3 regions of the Cellulosimicrobium sp. SH8 genome follow, and region 3 is predicted to be linked to each of the others. Evidence: predicted binding sites of a transcription regulator. Region 3 holds the regulator's gene; each other region holds the start of a gene.
The links. Region 3 encodes HrcA, which represses chaperone genes, less so after heat shock. Its sites were predicted from a motif close to TTNGCACTCGNNNNNNNCGAGTGCNAA; they were not measured.
Positions count from the first base shown of each region.

Region 1 (6,258 bases), on a different contig from region 3:
ACGAGTTCCTGTCCGAGGGCGCCACGGACGTCCACGCGATCGTCACCGTGACGTGCACGGGGGCCGGGAGCGCGGGGAGCGTCGGCGGCGCGGGCGGGGTCGCCGAGATCATCATGGTCGACACGTCCGGGTCGATGTCGGGCCGGAACATGGAGGCCGCGAAGCACGCCGCCCAGGTGGCCGTGGACCAGATCCTCGACGGCACGTGGTTCGCGATCGTCGGCGGCAGCCACGTCGCCAACCGCGTCTTCCCCTACCCCAACGCGCGCATGGCGATGGTCCAGATGGAGCCGGGGGCGCGCGCCGAGGCGAAGCGCGCGATCTCCATGCTCACGCCGGGCGGCGGCACGGCGATGAGCACGTGGCTGCGCCTCGCGGACCAGCTCTTCGCGACGGTGCCGCAGGCGGCGCAGCGGCACGCGATCCTCCTCACGGACGGCAAGAACGAGTCGGAGCCGCGCGCGAACCTCTCCGCCGCCGTCCGCGACGTCACCGGGCACTTCCAGTGCGACGCGCGCGGCGTCGGCTCGCGCTGGCAGGTCGACGAGCTGCGCGAGATCTCGACCGCGCTGCTCGGCTCGGTCGGCCTCATCGCGGACCCGAACGAGATAGCGGCCGACTTCGAGACGCTCATGCAGGCGTCCATGGCCCGCGGGGTGGCCTCGGCCGACCTGCGCGTGTGGGCCCCGCAGGGCTCGCAGGTGCTGTTCGTGCGGCAGGTCGCGCCGACGGTCGAGGACCTCACGCACCGCCGCGCCGAGGTGAACCCGCTCACGGGTGCCTACCCGACCGGCTCGTGGGGCGACGAGTCGCGCGACTACCACGTCGCGGTCCGCGTCGCGTCGAAGCCGGTCGGCTCCGAGCAGCTCGCGGCGCGCGTCCAGCTCGCGGTGAACGGCGAGGTCGTCTCCTCCGGACTGGTGAAGGCCAAGTGGTCCGACGACGAGTCGCTCACCACGCGAATCAACCCCGAGGTCGCGCACTACACGGGCCAGACCGAGCTCGCCGCGGCGATCCAGGAGGGCCTCGCGGCCAAGGCGTCGGGCGACGAGGCGACGGCGACCGTGAAGCTCGGGCGCGCCGTGCAGCTCGCGCAGCAGACCGGCAACGAGGAGGCGACGTCGCGGCTGCGCAAGGTCGTCGACATCGACAACGAGGAGCAGGGGACGGTGCGCCTCAAGCGGAACACCTCGACCCTCGACGAGATGGCCCTCGACACGGCCTCGACGAAGACGACGCGGGTCCGCCGGTGAGCGCCGTCGTCTGCCCCAACGGGCACCCGTCGGAGTCGACCGACTACTGCGACGTGTGCGGCGAGCCGATCGGCGCGGCGTCGGCCCCGTCCGCGCCCGTCGCGAGCAGTGCGACGCCCGCGCCGGGCGGCGCCGGGGCGGCCGCGCCCGCGACGACGTGCCCGAACTGCGGGTCGCCGGCGCCCGGCGGCGCGCTGTTCTGCGAGAACTGCGGCTACGACTTCACCACGGGCGCCCTGCCCGACCCGGTCGAGCCGCCGTCCGCGCTCTCGCTCGACCCGCCGTCGCGCCCGACGCCCGCGCCCGCGACCTCCGCACCCCCGGTGCCGGGCACGCCCTCCGGGTCCACGCCGCCCCCGCTGCCGACCTCCGCGGCAGGGTCCGCCGCGACGTCCCCGTCGTCGTCGACCCCGCCCCCGCTGCCCGCCCCGAGCCCCGCCGCCCCGCCCGAGGCGGGCGCCCCGGGCGAGCCGGCGACGTCGGGCACCCACCTCCCGACGCCCCCGGTCCCGGGGCCGGACCAGTGGGTCGTGGAGATCTGGATCGACCCCGACTGGTACGCGGCGCAGCAGCCCGAGGACCCGATGCCCTCGGCGGGCCTGCCCGGCCTCGTCGTGCTGCGCGAGCGCAGCGTGCTCGTCGGCCGCCCATCGGTGTCCCGCGGCATCCACCCGCAGGTCGACTGCGGCGCGGACACGGGCGTCTCCCGCCGGCACTGCCAGCTCAGCACGGACGGTCAGCGGTGGTGGGTCGAGGACCTGCAGTCGTCGAACGGGACGTACGTGAGCCCCGCCGGCGAGTCGCTCCCCACGGACCCGGTCCCCGCCGGGCAGCGACGCGAGCTGTCCGACGGGGACCGGGTCTACCTCGGCGCGTGGACGCGGCTCGTCGTCCGCAAGGCGCTCCCGGGCGAGGTCTGAGCCGGCTCAGCCCTCGGTCGTCCGAGGCTCGGCCTCGGCCGTGATCTGGGTCGCCGCACCGCTGCTGCCCGCGCGGTGCGCGACCTCGATCCGGCGCGGCCGGGCCTCCTCGGCCACGGGGATCGTCAGCGACAGCACCCCGTCCTCGTACGACGCCGAGATCTGGTCGAGCGCGAGCCCGCGCCCCACCGTGAGCTGACGCGCGTAGGTCCCCGAGGGCCGCTCGCGCGCGAGCCACTGGACGTCGGGATCGGTCCGCGGGCTGCGCTCGGCGCGGATCGTCAGCGTGCGGTCCTCGACGGACACGTCGATCGTCCCCGGGTCGACACCGGGAAGGTCCATCGTCAGGACGTAGTGGTCGCCCGCCCGGAACAGGTCGAGCGGCATGCCGCCCGACGCCGACGCCGCGGTCGCGCGCGCCCCGGACGCGAGCTGGCCGACCAGGCGGTCCATCGCATCGAAGGTGGTCGTGAACGGGTCGATCATCGCAGCCACACCTCTCACCTCCTCGTCGGTCGGTCCCGGACCGTCCGGGACCGGTCGGTGGTCCCGCGAGGTAGGCACCTCGCGGGCGGCTACACCTCTGTTCTAGCACTCTCCCCCGGAGAGTGCCAAGAGCCGCCGTGGGCCGTCCCGGTGCACGCGGCAGAGGGGCGGTTGTCGACTTCCTCCGAGACCGGATCCCGCGACGACAGCCAGGTTGGTGGAACCCTCCAACCCGTTGTGCGATCCGTGCACGCGGCGACACCGTCGTCGTCCGCGACCCCGTCGTCGCGCACCGCGCAGGGCCGGGAGAGTGGACCTGGCCACGACGGGTCGGGCACCGATCCGTCACGACGACGCAGGGAGCACCATGACCGACGCACCGACCACGGCGACCCCCGGGACGCCCGCGCCCGCCACGCAGACCACCGGTCCGGGAGCGGGGCGCCGCGGGCCGTTCGCGCTCGACGCGGGCGACGCCGCGCGCGTCGCGACCTTCGCGGCGCTGATCGCCGCGCTCGGGATGCCGGGGTCGATCGCGCTGTTCGGGAACGCGGTCCCGATCACGCTCCAGACGCTCGGCGTCATGCTCGCCGGGACGATCCTCGGCGCGTGGCGCGGCACGCTCGCGGTCGCGACGTTCCTCGCGCTCGCGGCGGCCGGCCTCCCGGTGCTCGCGGGCGGGCGCGGCGGCCTCGGGGCGTTCGTCGGACCGTCCGCGGGCTACCTGCTCGGGTTCCTCGCGGGGGCGGCGGTCGTGGGCTGGCTCGTCGACCGGCTGCGCCGGGTGACGTTCGGCGGTGTGCTCGTCGCGTGCCTCGTCGGCGGGGTCGCGGTCGTCTACGCGTGCGGCGTGCCGGTCCAGTCGGCCGTCACGGGGGTGCCGCTCGCGACGACGGCGCAGCTCTCCCTCGCGTTCCTCCCGGGCGACGTCCTCAAGGCGCTGGCCGCCGCGGCGATCACCGTGGGCGTCGTGCGCGCCTACCCGGCCGCGCGCCGGTCGGGCCGTTCTGCGGGCCGTCCCATGGCCGCCGGCCGCACCGCCTCCTGACACCTGCGAGAGTGTCCGCGTGCCCGTCGCCCACCAGGTCCTGACGCACGCCGCCGACCCGGCGGTGCGCGGCCGTCCCGCCCTGCGCACCCCCGAGCGGTCGCGCACCTACGCCGCGCTCGCCGCGGACGTGCGCGCGGGCGCGACGCACCTCGGCGCGACGGGCACGCGCCCCGGCGACGTCGTCGCCGTGTCCCTGCCCGACCCGCTGGACCTGCTCACGGCGGTCCTCGCCGCCGACCACGCCGGCGCGACGCCGCTCGTGTGCGACCCGGCGTGGCCGCGCGCGCACCGCGCGGAGGTCCTGCGCACCCTCGCGCCGCGCACGTTCGTCGAGGTGCCCCTGCCGCGCGGGACCGGCGCCCTCCCCGACCTCGTGCCGGGGCTCGCGCCGCAGGGGGGTGCGGACCCCGGCACGGGCCACGAGCCCGGTCCGGACGACCTCGCGTGGGCGGGGTTCTCCTCGGGCAGCACGGGCCGGCCGCGCGCGGTCGTGCGCACGCGCGCGTCGTGGGCGGGCTCGTTCGACGACGTCACGCGGCTCCTCAGGCTGCGTCCCGCCGACACCGTGCTCGTCCCCGGCCCGCTCGCGTCGTCGCTCTACTGCTTCGCGGCCGTGCACACGCTCGCGGTCGGTGCGTGCGCCTACCTCACACGCACCCCGGCCGCCACGACCTCCGCGCTCGCGAGCAGCGACGTCGTGCACCTCGTGCCGCAGGTCCTCGACGACGTGCTCGACGCCGTCGCCGCAGGGGCGCCGTCGCGGCTGCGGCACGCGGTCGTCGGCGGGGCGTCCCTCGCCGCCGGGGCGCGGTCGCGCGCGGCGGCGCTCGGCATCGACGTGCTCGCCTACTACGGCGCGGTCGAGCTCTCGTTCGTCGCCTACGACCCCGACGGGTCGGGGCTGCGTGCGTTCCCGGGGGTCGACCTCGAGGTCCGGCCGCTGCCGCAGGCGAGCGTCGGCGAGGTCTGGGTCCGTTCGCCCTGGGTGTCCCGCGGCTACCTCGCGCGCGCCACCGGACCGCTGCGGCGCGACGGCGCGTGGAGCACCGTGGGCGACCTCGCCGACCCCCTGCCTGACCCGTCGACGTCGCTGTCCGCGGCCGGTGCCCCGCCCGGCAGGCTCGTGCTGCGCGGCCGCGGCGACGGGGCGATCCTCACCGGCGGGTCGACGGTCGTGCCCGAGGACGTCGAGGTCGTGCTGCGCGCCGTGCCGGGGGTCCGCGACGTCGTCGTGCTCGGGACCGCGCACCGGCGCCTCGGGGCGGTCGTGAGCGCCGTCGTGGAGTGCGACGACCGCCCCGGGCTGCGCGCCCACCTGGAGCGCGTCGCGCGCGCGGCGCTCGCCCCGGCGCAGCGGCCGCGGCGCTGGTACGGCACGCGCGCCCTCCCCCGGACCCCGTCGGGCAAGCCCGCGCGCGGGGCCGTGAGCGAGGCCCTGCTGGGGACCGACCCCGCGCGGTCGGGTCTGGAGCCGCTGCGGTGACCGCGCCGGGGGCGTGGGCGGACGCGCCCGTGGTCGTGGCCGCGCGCCGCACGTGGGTGGGGACCGCCGGGCACGGGCACCGGTCGTCGTCCGAGGTCGACCTCGCGGCCGGTGCGCTCGGCGCGACGCTCGGCGACGCGCGGGCCCTCGGGGTCGAGGACGACGTCGCCGACGTCCTGCTGGGGTGCTGCACCGGGCCCGGCGGGAACGTCGCCCGGGCCGCGGCGCTCGCCGCGGGCCTCGGCGTCACCGTGCCGGGGCTGACCGTCGACCGGCAGTGCGCCTCCGGTCTCGCCGCGGTGCTGCTCGCCGCGCAGCAGGTCCGCGCGGGCGAGGCGCGCCTCGTCCTGGCCGGGGGGACCGAGAGCGCGTCCCTCGCTCCCACGCGCGCCCACCGCACGTCGTGGGGCGACGTGCCGTACGCGCGCGCCGCGTTCGCGCCGACGCCGTGGGCCGACCCGGGCATGGGTGCCGCCGCCGACGCGCTCGCGCGCCGCCGCGGCGTGACCCGCGAGCGCCAGGAGGCGTACGCGGTGCGCAGCCACGCACGCGCCCTCGCCGCGCACGCGGGCGGACGGTTCGCGGCCGAGACGGTCCGGGTCGGCGCGCCGACGCGGTCGCTCGCGCGCGACGAACGGGCGCGGCGCCTCGACCCCGCGGTGCTCACCCGCCTCTCGCCGGCCTTCACGCCCGGCGGCACGGTCACCGCCGCCACCGCGAGCCCGGTGAGCGACGGCGCGGCGGCGGTCGCGGTCGTGCCCGAGCGCGTCCGGCGCGGGCTCGGGGTCCCGGGTCTGCGCGTGCTCGCGTCGGCGACGGTCGGTTGCGACCCGGCGCTGCCCGGGTGGGGGCCGGTCCCTGCGGTGCGCGCGGCGCTCGACCGCGCGGGCACGCGGCTGGACGACGTCGCGGCGGTCGAGGTCGTCGAGGCGTTCGCCGCGCAGGTCCTCGCGGTGACGGACGCGCTCGGCCTCGACCCGCTCGGCGACCCCACCGACGACGCGCGGGTCTGCGCCGACGGCGGCGCGCTCGCGCTCGGGCACCCGTGGGGCGCGAGCGGCGCGG
Region 1 covers NZ_JAMXMH010000014.1:110,996-117,253, forward strand. Annotated here, with positions in the region: gene NF338_RS19045 (VWA domain-containing protein) at 1-1,253, shown strand, start outside; gene NF338_RS19050 (FHA domain-containing protein) at 1,250-2,173, shown strand; gene NF338_RS19055 (Hsp20/alpha crystallin family protein) at 2,180-2,668, opposite strand; gene NF338_RS19060 (biotin transporter BioY) at 3,027-3,707, shown strand; gene NF338_RS19065 (class I adenylate-forming enzyme family protein) at 3,727-5,193, shown strand; gene NF338_RS19070 (thiolase family protein) at 5,190-6,258, shown strand, end outside.
Region 1: NF338_RS19055 (Hsp20/alpha crystallin family protein) is a predicted target of HrcA. The motif match lies at 2,762-2,788, and genes of this name have one in related genera.

Region 2 (6,258 bases), on a different contig from region 3:
ACCTGCCGCGAGCGCGGGCGTACGTCTTCGACACCGCGCCCGGTGTCGTCGCCGACGTGTTCGGCGACCGACTGTCGCCCCGGGCGGAGTGGGCCCTGCGGCGGTTCCGGCACGGCGACGCGGCCGCGAAGGTCGACCTCGTCCTCTCCGGGCCGGTCCCGTGGGCGGACCCCGAGGTGGGTCGGGCCGGGACGGTGCACGTCGGCGGCACGCGCGCCGAGATGGCGCGCGCGGAGGCGGACGTCGCGGCCGGTCGGCACGCGGTGCGGCCGATGGTCCTCGCGAGCGACCCGACCGTCGTCGACCCGGGGCGTGCCGTGGGCGGCCTGCGGCCGCTGTGGACGTACGCGCACGTGCCCGCCGGCTCGATGCGCGACGTGACCGAGGACGTCCTCGGTCAGCTCGAACGGTTCGCGCCGGGGGTCCGGGACCTCGTCGTCGCGTCCCGCTGCGTCCCCGCCGCGGAGATGGCCGCGCACGACGAGAGCTACGTGGGCGGGGACATCGCGGGCGGCGCCGTCAGCATGTGGCAGATGGTCGCGCGGCCGACGCCTCGGCTCGACCCGTACGCCGTCGGGCTGGAGGGCGTCTACCTGTGCTCGGCGTCCACGCCGCCCGGGCCGGGCGTGCACGGGCTCGGCGGCTGGAACGCCGCGCGGCGCGTGCTGCGCCGGGAGTTCGACGTGCGCGTCGAGCCGGACCTGGCGCCGACGTCGGACATGGGCTCCAGGTAGCGCGCGCGGTCCGCGACCACGCCTTTACCTCGCCGGGTCGGCGGTGGTCGTGTCGAGCTCCACGAGAGCGAGGACGACGAGGGCCGAGCTCCAGGACAGCGGCGCGACGGCCGCCGGGGAGCCGTCCGCGAGGACCTTCTCCGGGATCGCGCCGGACGCGGTGCGGTGGTCGTCGACCCAGCGGAGCCACTCCTGGGCGTCGGCCCGGTCCTCCGGGTCCGACGACGACGCCGCGGTGAGCGCGTAGAGCGTCGTCTGCGGCGTCCAGGAGATGCCGTCCTCGCGCCAGCCCGCCCCGGGCGCGAGCCCTCCGGCGGGGCGCAGCATCTCGGTGACGGACGCGCGCCACGCGACGTCCGCTCCCGCGAGCGGCTCGGGCTGGAACGGGGGCAGGACGAACGCGGTCGACGCGTCGCGCGCGCCGCCGGTCACGTGGCGCGGGTAGCCCTGCGACCCGAACGACCGCTCGACGGCCATGCGCAGCCGTGCGGCGGCCACCGTCGCGTCGGTGGCGCGGTCGTTCTCGCCCGCCGCGGAGTAGACGTCGGCCGCGGCCTCGAGCCCGGCGAGCAGGGGACCGGCGGTGCCGAGGGTGAGGGCCGTCGGCTCGACCTCCCAGTAGTCGCTCGACGGCGGGGGCAGCGGGTCCTCGCCGTCGACGAGCGAGAGCGCGTGGTCGGTCGCGGCGTCGACGAGGGGCCGCAGCTCCGCGGCGACCTCGCGCCGCTCGGTGGCGGGCGTCTCCTCGAGCACGACGTCGGTCGCCCACAGGACCCAGCCGACGCCGTCGGACTGGAGGCCGCGGTCGTCGGGGACGCCCGAGCCGTCGGGCAGGTAGCGCGCGTGGAACGACCCGTCGTCCTCCTGGACGCGGGCGAGGAAGCCGAGGACGTCCCGCGCGTCGTCGACGTGCCCGGTGCGCGCGAACGCCGCGGCGGCGAACGACGCGTCGCGGGGCCACACGTAGCGCCACTTGGGGGACGCGGCGGCGAGCGCGGCGCCGTCGTCGAGGGTGAGGGCGCGCAGGTCGAGGAGCGCGGCCTCGCCGAGCGCGGCGAACGGCCCGTCCGCGCCAGGGACCACTCCGGACGCGAGCCACGCGCGCGACGCGGCGGCGGCGTCCTGCGCCCGCCCGGGGTCCAGGAGCGCCGACGCGTCGAGCCGGGCACCGGCGACCTGGGCGAGCCGGTCCGCCTCGCCGTCCGCGGGGTCGACGCCGTCGGCGAGCGCGGCCGGGTCGAGCGCCGCGGGGTCGAGCACGCGGCTGCCGGGGAGGTACGTCGCCGCGGCCCCGGGGGCGAGGCGCAGGAGCGCGGTGCCGCCGTCGGGCCCGGTCGAGACGGCGACGCCGTCCTGGTACAGGTCGATGTGCTCGCCCGTGGGGGCGGCGACGGCGGTCGCGGCGGTGAGGCCGAGGGCAGGGACCAGCACGAAGCCGGCCAGGGCTGCTGCGAGGCGCCACGACGGTGTTGCGCGGATCACACCGCGCATCCTAAGGGGACGGCGCGGCACAGCGGGTTTCGCCCGTCGCGATACGGGGCAGGGCCGCGACGGGCTGTCTTGCACTCGCACCCTGCGAGTGCCAATAATGGCGTTAGCACTCTCGTCATGAGAGTGACAGAAGTGACCAGCGCAGGCAGCCGCTCACCGCGGGTGCGGCGCAACCCACCAGGTCGACAGGTGAGGCCCGCCCCGGCGGCGTGACATGAACGCCGCCCGTCGCGGGCCGTCCGTCGCGGGCGCCGGCCGACCGCCATACGCCACCAGCGGAGGATCATTCCCCATGGCCAAGATCATCGCCTTCGACGAGGAGGCTCGTCGGAGCATGGAGCGAGGGCTCAACATCCTCGCCGACACCGTCAAGGTCACCCTCGGCCCCAAGGGCCGCAACGTCGTGCTCGACAAGAAGTGGGGCGCGCCGACCATCACCAACGACGGCGTCTCCATCGCCAAGGAGATCGAGCTCGAGGACCCGTACGAGAAGATCGGTGCCGAGCTCGTCAAGGAGGTCGCCAAGAAGACCGACGACGTCGCGGGTGACGGCACCACCACCGCGACCGTGCTCGCCCAAGCGCTCGTGCGCGAGGGCCTGCGCGTCGTCGCGGCCGGCGCCAACCCGATCGCCGTCAAGCGCGGCATCGAGAAGGCCGTCGACGCGGTGACCGAGCAGCTGCTCAACGCCGCCAAGGAGATCGAGACCAAGGAGGAGATCGCCGCCACGGCCGCCATCTCCGCCGGCGACCCCGCGATCGGCGAGCTCATCGCCGAGGCCCTCGACAAGGTGGGCAAGGAGGGCGTGATCACGGTCGAGGAGTCGAACACGTTCGGCCTCGAGCTCGAGCTCACCGAGGGCATGCGCTTCGACAAGGGCTTCCTCGCGCGCTACTTCGAGACGGACCCGGAGCGCCAGGAGGCCGTGCTCGAGGACCCGTACGTCCTCATCGTCGAGTCCAAGATCGCGAACGTGAAGGACCTGCTCCCGGTCCTCGACCAGGTCATGAAGGCCGGCCGCTCGCTCCTCATCATCGCCGAGGACGTCGAGGGCGAGGCGCTCGCGACCCTGGTGCTCAACAAGATCCGTGGCACGTTCAAGTCCGTCGCCGTCAAGGCCCCGGGCTTCGGCGACCGTCGCAAGGCCATGCTCCAGGACATCGCGATCCTCACCGGCGGCCAGGTCATCACCGAGACGGTGGGCCTCAAGCTCGAGAAAGCGACGCTGGACCTGCTCGGCCAGGCGCGCAAGGTCGTCGTCACCAAGGACGAGACCACGATCGTCGAGGGTGCGGGCGACGCCGACCTGATCCAGGGTCGCGTCAACCAGATCCGTGGCGAGATCGAGAAGTCGGACTCCGACTACGACCGCGAGAAGCTCCAGGAGCGCCTCGCGAAGCTCGCCGGCGGCGTCGCCGTCATCAAGGCGGGTGCCGCGACGGAGGTCGAGCTCAAGGAGCGTAAGCACCGCATCGAGGACGCCGTGCGCAACGCGAAGGCGGCCGTCGAGGAGGGCATCGTCGCCGGTGGTGGCGTCGCGCTCATCCAGGCCGGTGCCGTGGCGTTCGAGAAGCTCGAGCTCGAGGGCGACGAGGCGACCGGTGCGCAGATCGTGCGCGCCGCGATCGACGCCCCGCTCAAGCAGATCGCGGTCAACGCGGGCCTCGAGGGCGGCGTCGTGGCGGAGAAGGTGCGCAACCTCCCGTCCGGCCAGGGCCTCAACGCCGCGACCGGTGTGTACGAGGACCTCCTCGCCGCCGGCGTGAACGACCCGGTCAAGGTCACGCGCTCCGCGCTGCAGAACGCCGCCTCCATCGCGGCGCTCTTCCTCACGACCGAGGCCGTCGTCGCCGACAAGCCGGAGAAGACCCCGGCCGTGCCGGGTGGCGACGGTGGCATGGGCGGCATGGACTTCTGATCCACGCCTGACCCTCTCCCGGCCTGGCCGGGAGGTCGCAGGACATCGAAGGCCGTCGGCCGGGTTCGCCCGGTCGGCGGCCTTCGTCGTGCCCGCGGTCGGTGGTCCTGACGGACGTCGCGCCCGGGGATCGTCGCGGTACACGGACGTATAACGCGGTGTATACACGCCGGAAACGAACACGCGGCAGGATCGCCGCCATGCACCTGACGCCCGCGGACACCGAGAAGCTGCTGCTCGCCGTCGCGGGCATGGTCGCGCGCGACCGGCGCGCGCGCGGCGTGCTGCTCAACTACCCCGAGACGGTCGCCCTGCTCACCACGTGGGTGATCGAGCGGGCACGAGAGGGAGCGAGCGTCGAGGAGCTCATGGTCTCCGGCCGCGAGGTGCTCGGCCGCGACGAGGTGATGGTCGGGGTCGCGGAGATGCTGCCCGACGTCCAGGTCGAGGCGACCTTCCCCGACGGGCGCAAGCTCGTCACCATCCACCAGCCGATCGCCTGACCCGGCCCGGTCCGGCGCACGCACGAGGCTCAGCGAGAGCGAGGCGACACATGGCAGGCATCAGCACGAGCGGTCCGGGCGCGGTCCGGCTGAAGCGGGGGGCCGAGGACGTGCCCGTCGTCCTCAACGCCGACCGCACGGACGACGAGCGCGTGACGCTGGTCGTGACGAACACCGGGGACCGCCCGGTCCAGATCGGCTCCCACCTGCACCTTCCGGACGCCAACGCCGCGCTCGCGTTCGACCGCACCGCCGCGCACGGGTTCCGGCTCGACGTCCCGTCCGGCACGTCGCGCCGCTTCGAGCCGGGCGCGTCGGCGGAGGTCGAGGCCGTCGCCCTCCGGGGCCGACGCCGCGTACCGGGCCTCCAGCGCGGCAAGCCTGACGGCGGGTCGCTGGACCGCGCGACCGAGCCTGCCGAACCCGGGGTCGCTCCCCAGGATCCGGCGGACGTGGGGAGAGACCCCGGGTTCGGCACGCGGAGCACGACCACTCCTGAGGAGGACTGACGCAATGGTCGCGATCTCGCGCGAGCGTTATGTCGCGCTGTACGGGCCGACGGCGGGCGACCAGGTGCGCCTCGGCGACACCGACCTGTGGATCGAGGTCGAGGAGGACCGCACGTTCGGGGGCGAGGAGGTGGTCTTCGGCGGCGGCAAGTCGATCCGCGAGTCCATGGCGCAGGGGTCGACGACCCGCGCCGAGGGTGCGCTCGACACGGTGGTCACGAACGCCGTCGTGCTGGACTGGTGGGGGATCGTCAAGGCGGACGTCGGGATCCGGGACGGGCGGATCGTCGCGCTCGGCCGCGCGGGCAACCCCGACGTCGCGGACGGCGTCCACCCGGACCTGCACATCGGGCCGAGCACGGACGTCGTGAGCGGCGAGGGCAAGATCCTCACCGCGGGCGGCATCGACTCGCACGTGCACCTCATCTCGCCGTCGCAGGTGGTCGAGGCGCTCGCGACGGGCATCACGACCGTCGCGGGCGGCGGCACCGGGCCGAGCGAGGGCACCAAGGCCACGACCGTCACGCCGGGCGCGTGGCACCTCGAGGCGATCCACCGCTCGCTCGACAGGCTCCCCGTGAACGTGCTGCTGCTCGGCAAGGGCAACACCGTGAGCGCCGAGGGGCTGCGTGAGCAGGCCATGGCGGGGGCGGGCGGCTACAAGGTCCACGAGGACTGGGGATCGACGCCGGCCGCGATCGACGCGGCCCTGCAGGCCGCCGAGGACTGGGGCCTGCAGGTCGCGCTGCACTCGGACTCGCTCAACGAGGCCGGGTTCGTCGAGTCGACGCTGCGCGCGATCGGCGGCCGCTCGATCCACGCGTTCCACGCCGAGGGCGCGGGCGGCGGGCACGCGCCCGACATCCTCACCGTCGCGAGCCACCCGAACGTCATCCCCGGCTCGACCAACCCGACCCTCCCGCACACCGTCAACACCGTCGCCGAGCACCTCGACATGCTCATGGTGTGCCACCACCTCAACCCGCAGGTCGCGGAGGACCTCGCGTTCGCGGAGTCGCGCATCCGCGGCACGACGATCGCCGCCGAGGACGTGCTCCACGACCTGGGTGCCATGTCCATCACGTCGTCCGACGCGCAGGCCA
Region 2 covers NZ_JAMXMH010000011.1:70,299-76,556, forward strand. Annotated here, with positions in the region: gene NF338_RS15710 (phytoene desaturase family protein) at 1-734, shown strand, start outside; gene NF338_RS15715 (glycoside hydrolase family 15) at 759-2,225, opposite strand; gene groL (chaperonin GroEL) at 2,518-4,143, shown strand; gene NF338_RS15725 (urease subunit gamma) at 4,344-4,646, shown strand; gene ureB (urease subunit beta) at 4,697-5,155, shown strand; gene NF338_RS15735 (urease subunit alpha) at 5,160-6,258, shown strand, end outside.
Region 2: groL (chaperonin GroEL) is a predicted target of HrcA. The motif match lies at 2,329-2,355, and genes of this name have one in related genera.

Region 3 (6,258 bases):
AGCCGGACGACGGCGCGGCTCGCCGCGCGCGCAGGCCTCTGAGCAGCCAGGATAGGACCGAGCACGTCGATGACGCGTGCTGCCCGCAGCACGTGACGACGAGGAACGAGGTGCACGATGACGGACCCCACGAACCCGGGCGGTCAGCCGCCCCGCGACGACGAGCCGACGCCGACGGACGGTTCCGGCACCCCGCAGCAGCCGGCCGAACCGCCGACCGGTCCGGACCCCGACCAGCCCGCCGGCCCGCCGACGTCGGCCCCTGACGCCGACGTCCCGCCGGCCTCGCCGTACGGCCCGGGCGGCGGCGCTCCGCAGGACCCCGCCGCTCCGCCGTCGGGCCCGCCCGCGTGGGGTGCGCCGCAGGACCCGGCCGTCCCTCCGTCGGGCCCGCCCGCGTACGGCGCGCCCGGTGCCTACGGCGCTCCCGCGGGCGCACCGGGCGACCCCACGGCCCCGGGTCCGTCCACCCCGCCGTCGGGCGCCTACCCGCCCCCGTCCGGCGCCTACCCGCCGCCGCCGGGGACGTACCCGCAGGGCGCCTACGGCGCCCAGCCGGGGTACACCGGGCCGGCGTTCGCGGTGGGTGAGGCGATCTCCTACGGCTGGCGCAAGGTCACCTCGAACCTCGGACCCTGGATCCTCGTCGCGCTGATCTTCATCGCGGTGAACGTGGCGTGGAGCTGGATCACGGGCGGGTTCGACCAGTTCCAGGACCAGTACGACTTCACCGACACGAACTTCGCCGCCGTCAGCGGGATCACCTTCACGAGCATCCTGCTCGGGATCGTGGGCACCGTCATCGGCTACCTCATCACGGCGTTCTTCACGCGCGGCGCGCTCGACGAGGTAGACGGTCGGCGCCCCGACGTCGCGGCGTTCTTCCGCATCGGCAACGTCGTCAACGTGCTGCTCGCGGCGCTGATCGTCGGCATCCTCACCGGGATCGGGCTCGTGCTCTGCATCCTGCCCGGTCTCGCGGTCCTGCTCTTCTCCACGTTCGTGTACTACGCCGCGCTCGACCAGGGCGTCGACGCGATCACGGCGATCCGGACGAGCTTCTCGCTCGTCGCCAAGAACTTCGGCCAGGTGTTCCTGCTGATGCTCGCGCTCTTCGGCATCAACATCCTGGGCGCGATCCCGTGCGGCCTCGGCCTGTTCGTCACGCTCCCGCTGAGCTACGTGGCCGTGGGCTTCGCGTACCGCCGCCTCACCGGGGGCGTCCCGGCCGCCTGACGGCAGATCGTCTCGTCCGTCGCCTCGCCCCGGTGCCGCCCGTCGGTGCCGGGGCGAGGTGCGTCCACCGACCCGTCGCGCGTCGCGACGGCCGTGGCAGGGCGGCGCTCAGGGCGCCGTGACGAAGTCGATGAGCTCCTCGACGCGACCGAGCAGGGACGGCTCGAGGTCCGCGTACGTGCGCACCGTGCCGAGGATGCGCTGCCACGCGCGGCCGACGTCCTCGGCGGACTCCGCGGGCCAGCCGAGCTCGCGCAGGATGCCGCGCTTCCACTCCGTGCCCCGCTCGATCACGGGCCAGCGGTCCAGGCCCACGCGCGCGGGCTTCACGGCCTGCCACACGTCGACGTACGGGTGCCCGAGCACGAGCACGGTGCCCGCGGGGGAGCGGCGGATCGCCTCGTCGGCGATGCGGCGCTCCTTGCTCCCGGGGACGAGGTGGTCCACGAGCACGCCGACGCGCCGCTGCGGCGTCGGGCCGAAGTCCGCGAGCGCCGCCGCGAGGTCGTCGACGCCGTGCAGGGGCTCGACGACGACGCCCTCGACCCGCAGGTCGTCGCCCCACACCTTCTCGACGAGCTCGGCGTCGTGCTTGCCCTCGACCCAGATGCGGCTGCCGCGGGCCACGCGCGCCCGCTGCCCGACGACGGCACGCGACCCGGACGCGGTCCGCGTGGGCGCGGCGGGGGCGCGGGAGGTGACGGGCGCCGTGAGCTCGACCGGCTCGCCGTCGACCCAGAACCCGGGCCCGAGCGGGAACGTCCGCGTCCGGCCCGCGCGGTCCTCGAGCACGACGACGTGCATCCCGCCCGACTTCTCGACGCGGACGACGGCGCCGACCCACCCCGTCTGCACCTCCTCGACCACGAGCCCCCGCTCGGCGGCCTGCGGTCGGGACACCGGTCGGGCGCGGTGGTGGGCGGGGGCGGGCGTGCCGCCGAGGACGTCGGAGCCGTAACGGTCGAAGGACACGCCGTCACCCTAGGTCAGCGCCGGACGCGCGCCGCCGAGATCGGCCCGTGCGTCGCGACATCGACCCTCCCGAGGGTCGATCCCGGACGCTCGGGCCGGTCTCGGCACGCGGCGCCCGACGCGCGCGGAACCGGGGGCGGGTGGTACGACGGAGCGGTGAGCCCGCAGCGCGCCGAGCCGGACCCGAACCGCTGGCGCGTGCTGCCCGTCTGCCTCGCGGTGGGTTTCATCACGACGCTCGACGTGTCGATCGTCAACGTCGCCCTCCCGTCGATCGAGTCGTCGCTCGACGCGGGGCCGACGCAGCTCCAGCTCGTCGTCGCGGGCTACACGCTCGCGTTCGGGCTCGCGCTCGTGCCCGCCGGCCGGCTCGGCGACGCCGGTGCCCGCCGTGCCCTGTTCATCGCCGGTCTGGTCGGGTTCGCGCTCATGAGCCTCGCGTGCGGGCTCGCGCCGACGGACGGGTGGCTCGCCGTCGCGCGCCTGCTGCAGGGCGTGAGCGCCGGCGTCCTCAACCCGCAGGTCGTCGGGCTCATCCAGCAGCAGTTCTCCGGGTTCGAGCGCGGCCGGGCGTTCGGCATGTTCGGCGCGACGATCGGGGTCTCGACGGCGCTCGGCCCGCTGCTCGGCGGCCTCATCATCGCGGCGGCCGGTTCTGCGTCCGGGTGGCGGTGGGTGTTCCTCGTGAACCTCCCGGTCGTCGCGGTCCTGCTGCCGTTCGCGTGGCGGCTCGTGCCCGCGCCCCCGCCCGACGCCGCACGCACGGCGCGGGGCCCGCGTCGCCTCGACCTCGTCGGGCTGGCGCTGCTGGGCGCGGCGACGCTCGGCGTCATGATGCCGTTCGTCACGACGACCGGCCGCGGCGACGACGCCTCGCGCTGGTGGTGGCTGGTCGTCGCCGTCGCGGCGGGGCTCGCGGCCGTCGTCTGGGAGCGGCGGTACCAGCGGCGCACCGGCGAGGCGGTGCTCGACCCGCAGGTCGTCGGGCTCGGGTCGTTCCGCAACGGCGCGCTCCTCGGCCTCGCCTACTTCGCGGGCTTCACCGGCATCTTCCTGGTGGTCACCCTCTACCTGCAGGACGAGCTCGGCTACACCCCCCTCCAGGCGGGGCTCGTCGGGACGCCGTTCGCGGTGGCATCGGGGGTGTCGGCGTGGTTCTCGGGGCGCTGGGTCGCGCGCTGGGGCCGGCAGCTCGTCGTCGGCGGGCTGGCGCTCGTCCTCGTCGGGGTCGTGGTGGCCGACGCCGTCGTGCGCCTCCTGGGGGACGACCCCGCCGCCGTCGGGCCGGCGCTCGCGGGAGCCCTGCTGGTCGCCGGGGCGGGCAGCGGGACCGTCATCGCCCCGAACCAGACCCTCACGCTGTCCGAGGTGCCCGTGAGCCGCGCGGGCGTCGCGGGGAGCATGCTGCAGCTCGGGCAGCGCATCGGGTCGGCGGTCGGCATCTCGATCGTGCTCTCCGTGTACTACGGGGGCCTCGCGGGCGGCGACACCGCGGCGCACGCGACGGGGAGGGCGCTGCTCGTGACGATCGTGCTCGTCGCCCTCGCGCTCGTCGTCGGGATCGGCGACCTGCGTTCGCGACGAGCGGAGGACCGCGGGACGGGCCGCGCGGACGCGTAGGATTGGCACTCGGAGGTCGAGAGTGCCGACGCCCGCGCGCCCGCCCGGGGCGTCGACGGCGCGGCGCACGGAGGTGGACTTGAGCGAGGAGCGCCGGCTCGAGGTGCTGCGGGCGATCGTCGAGGACTACGTCCTCACGCGTGAGCCCGTGGGGTCGCGCGTGCTCACGGAACGGCACGGCCTGGGTGTCTCGCCCGCGACGATCCGCAACGACATGGCGGCCCTCGAGGACGCCGGGTACATCGCGCAGCCCCACACGTCGGCGGGCCGCATCCCGACGGACAGGGGCTACCGGCTGTTCGTCGACCGGTTGTCGGGCGTGAAGCCGCTGTCCGCGCCGGAGAAGCGCGCGATCGAGACGTTCCTCTCGGAGGGCGTGGACCTCGACGACGTCATCGCGCGCGCCGGACGGCTGCTGGCGCAGCTCACGGGCCAGGTCGCGGTCGTGCAGTACCCGTCCCTGAGCCGGTCCGGCCTGCGGCACCTCGAGCTCGTGCCGGTCGGGGAGTCGCGCCTGCTCGTCGTGATCATCACCGACACCGGGCGCGTCGAGCAACGCACGCTCGAGGTCGCGAGCGTGCCGGACGAGGGCACCCTCGTCGAGGTCCGCGCGCGGCTCAACGCCGCCGCGGCCGGCAAGCGCCTCACGGACCTCGCCACCGGTCTCGCCGCGGTGACGGAGAGCTTCCACCCCGACGACGCCCCGCTCGTGCGGGCGGTGGGCGACCTCGTCGCCCAGACGCTCGCCGAGGAGAGCGAGGAGCGCATCGTGCTCGCGGGGACGGCGAACCTGGCCCGGGCGGGCATGCGGTTCGAGCACGCGCTGCGCCCGGTCCTCGAGGCGCTCGAGGAGCAGGTCGTCCTCCTGGGACTCCTCACGGAGATGGCGGCCGAGTCCGGCGTGAGCGTGCGAATCGGGCACGAGACCCAGCTCGAGGGCCTCGCGGAGACCTCCGTCGTGACGACCGGTTACGGTAACGACGGTGACACGGTCGCCCTCGTCGGCTCGATCGGGCCGACCCGCATGGACTACCCCGGGACCATCGCTGCGGTGCGCGCGGTCGCGCGCTACCTGTCACGGGTGCTCGGCACGTGAGCCTCGCCGCGGTCTCCCCGCACGCGGCGGGCATCCACGACGACCGACCTCGCGCCGGTCTCACGACCCCCCAGACCCTTCACGACCGGCCCCGTGCCGGCCTCACGACCCGCACCAGCAGAGAGTGACGTGTGAGCGACTACTACGAGATCCTGGGCGTGGCGCGCGACGCCAGCCAGGACCAGATCAAGAAGGCGTACCGCAAGCTCGCGCGCGAGCTGCACCCGGACGTCGCGGGCGAGGAGGCGGGCGACCGCTTCAAGGACGTGGCGCGCGCGTACGAGGTGCTGTCCAACCCGGAGAAGCGCCAGCAGTACGACCTCGGCGTCGACCCGAGCGCCCCCGGCGGCGGCGCCGGCCCCATGGGCGGCGGGTTCGGCTTCCAGGACATCTTCGAGACGTTCTTCGGCGGCGGGCAGGCGCAGCAGGGTCCCATCCCGCGCGCCCGGCGCGGCCAGGACGCGCTCGTACGGCTCGACATCGACCTGTCCGAGGCGACGTTCGGTGCGCAGCGCGAGCTCCAGGTGGACACGGCGGTCGTGTGCGGGACGTGCGGGGGCTCGTGCTGTCGCCCGGGCACCTCGCCGCGCACGTGCGACGTCTGCCACGGCCGCGGCACGGTCCAGCGCGTCGCGCGCTCTTTCCTCGGCCAGGTCATGACGAGCGCCCCGTGCGCCGCGTGCCAGGGCTTCGGCACCGTCATCCCCGAGCCGTGCGCCGAGTGCTCCGGCGAGGGCCGCGTGCGCAGCCGTCGCAGCCTCACGGTCAACGTCCCCGCGGGCGTCGACACCGGCACGCGCATCAAGCTCACCGCGCAGGGTGAGGTCGGCCCGGCCGGAGGCCCCGCCGGCGACCTCTACGTCGAGATCCGCGAGCGCAACCACGACACGTTCGTGCGGCGCGGCGACGACCTGCACTGCACGCTCCAGGTGCCCATGACCGCGGCCGCGCTCGGCACGGTGCTCGAGCTCGAGACGCTGGACGGCGCGCAGGAGATCGACCTGCGCCCGGGCACGCAGCCGGGCCAGATCGTCACGCTGAAGAACCTGGGCGTGGGGCACCTGCACGGCAACGGCCGCGGCGACCTCAACGTCCACATCGAGGTGCAGGTGCCGCGCGAGCTCACCGAGGAGCAGGAGCAGCTCCTGCGCTCGCTCGCCGCGATGCGCGGGGAGGAGCGGCCCGAGCCGCGCCTGTCCGCCGCGCACCCGGGCGTGTTCTCCCGCCTGCGCGACAAGCTCTCCGGACGCTGAGCGGGGCGGGCGCATGAGTGCTCCGGTGTTCCTCGCCGAGACCGGGCTCGACGGCGTCGCGCCCGGCGACCGCTACGTGCT
Region 3 covers NZ_JAMXMH010000006.1:51,962-58,219, reverse strand. Annotated here, with positions in the region: gene NF338_RS09800 (hypothetical protein) at 1-1, shown strand, start outside; gene NF338_RS09795 (hypothetical protein) at 118-1,236, shown strand; gene NF338_RS09790 (DUF3097 domain-containing protein) at 1,345-2,208, opposite strand; gene NF338_RS09785 (MFS transporter) at 2,365-3,828, shown strand; gene hrcA (heat-inducible transcriptional repressor HrcA) at 3,908-4,924, shown strand; gene dnaJ (molecular chaperone DnaJ) at 5,056-6,177, shown strand; gene NF338_RS09770 (16S rRNA (uracil(1498)-N(3))-methyltransferase) at 6,191-6,258, shown strand, end outside.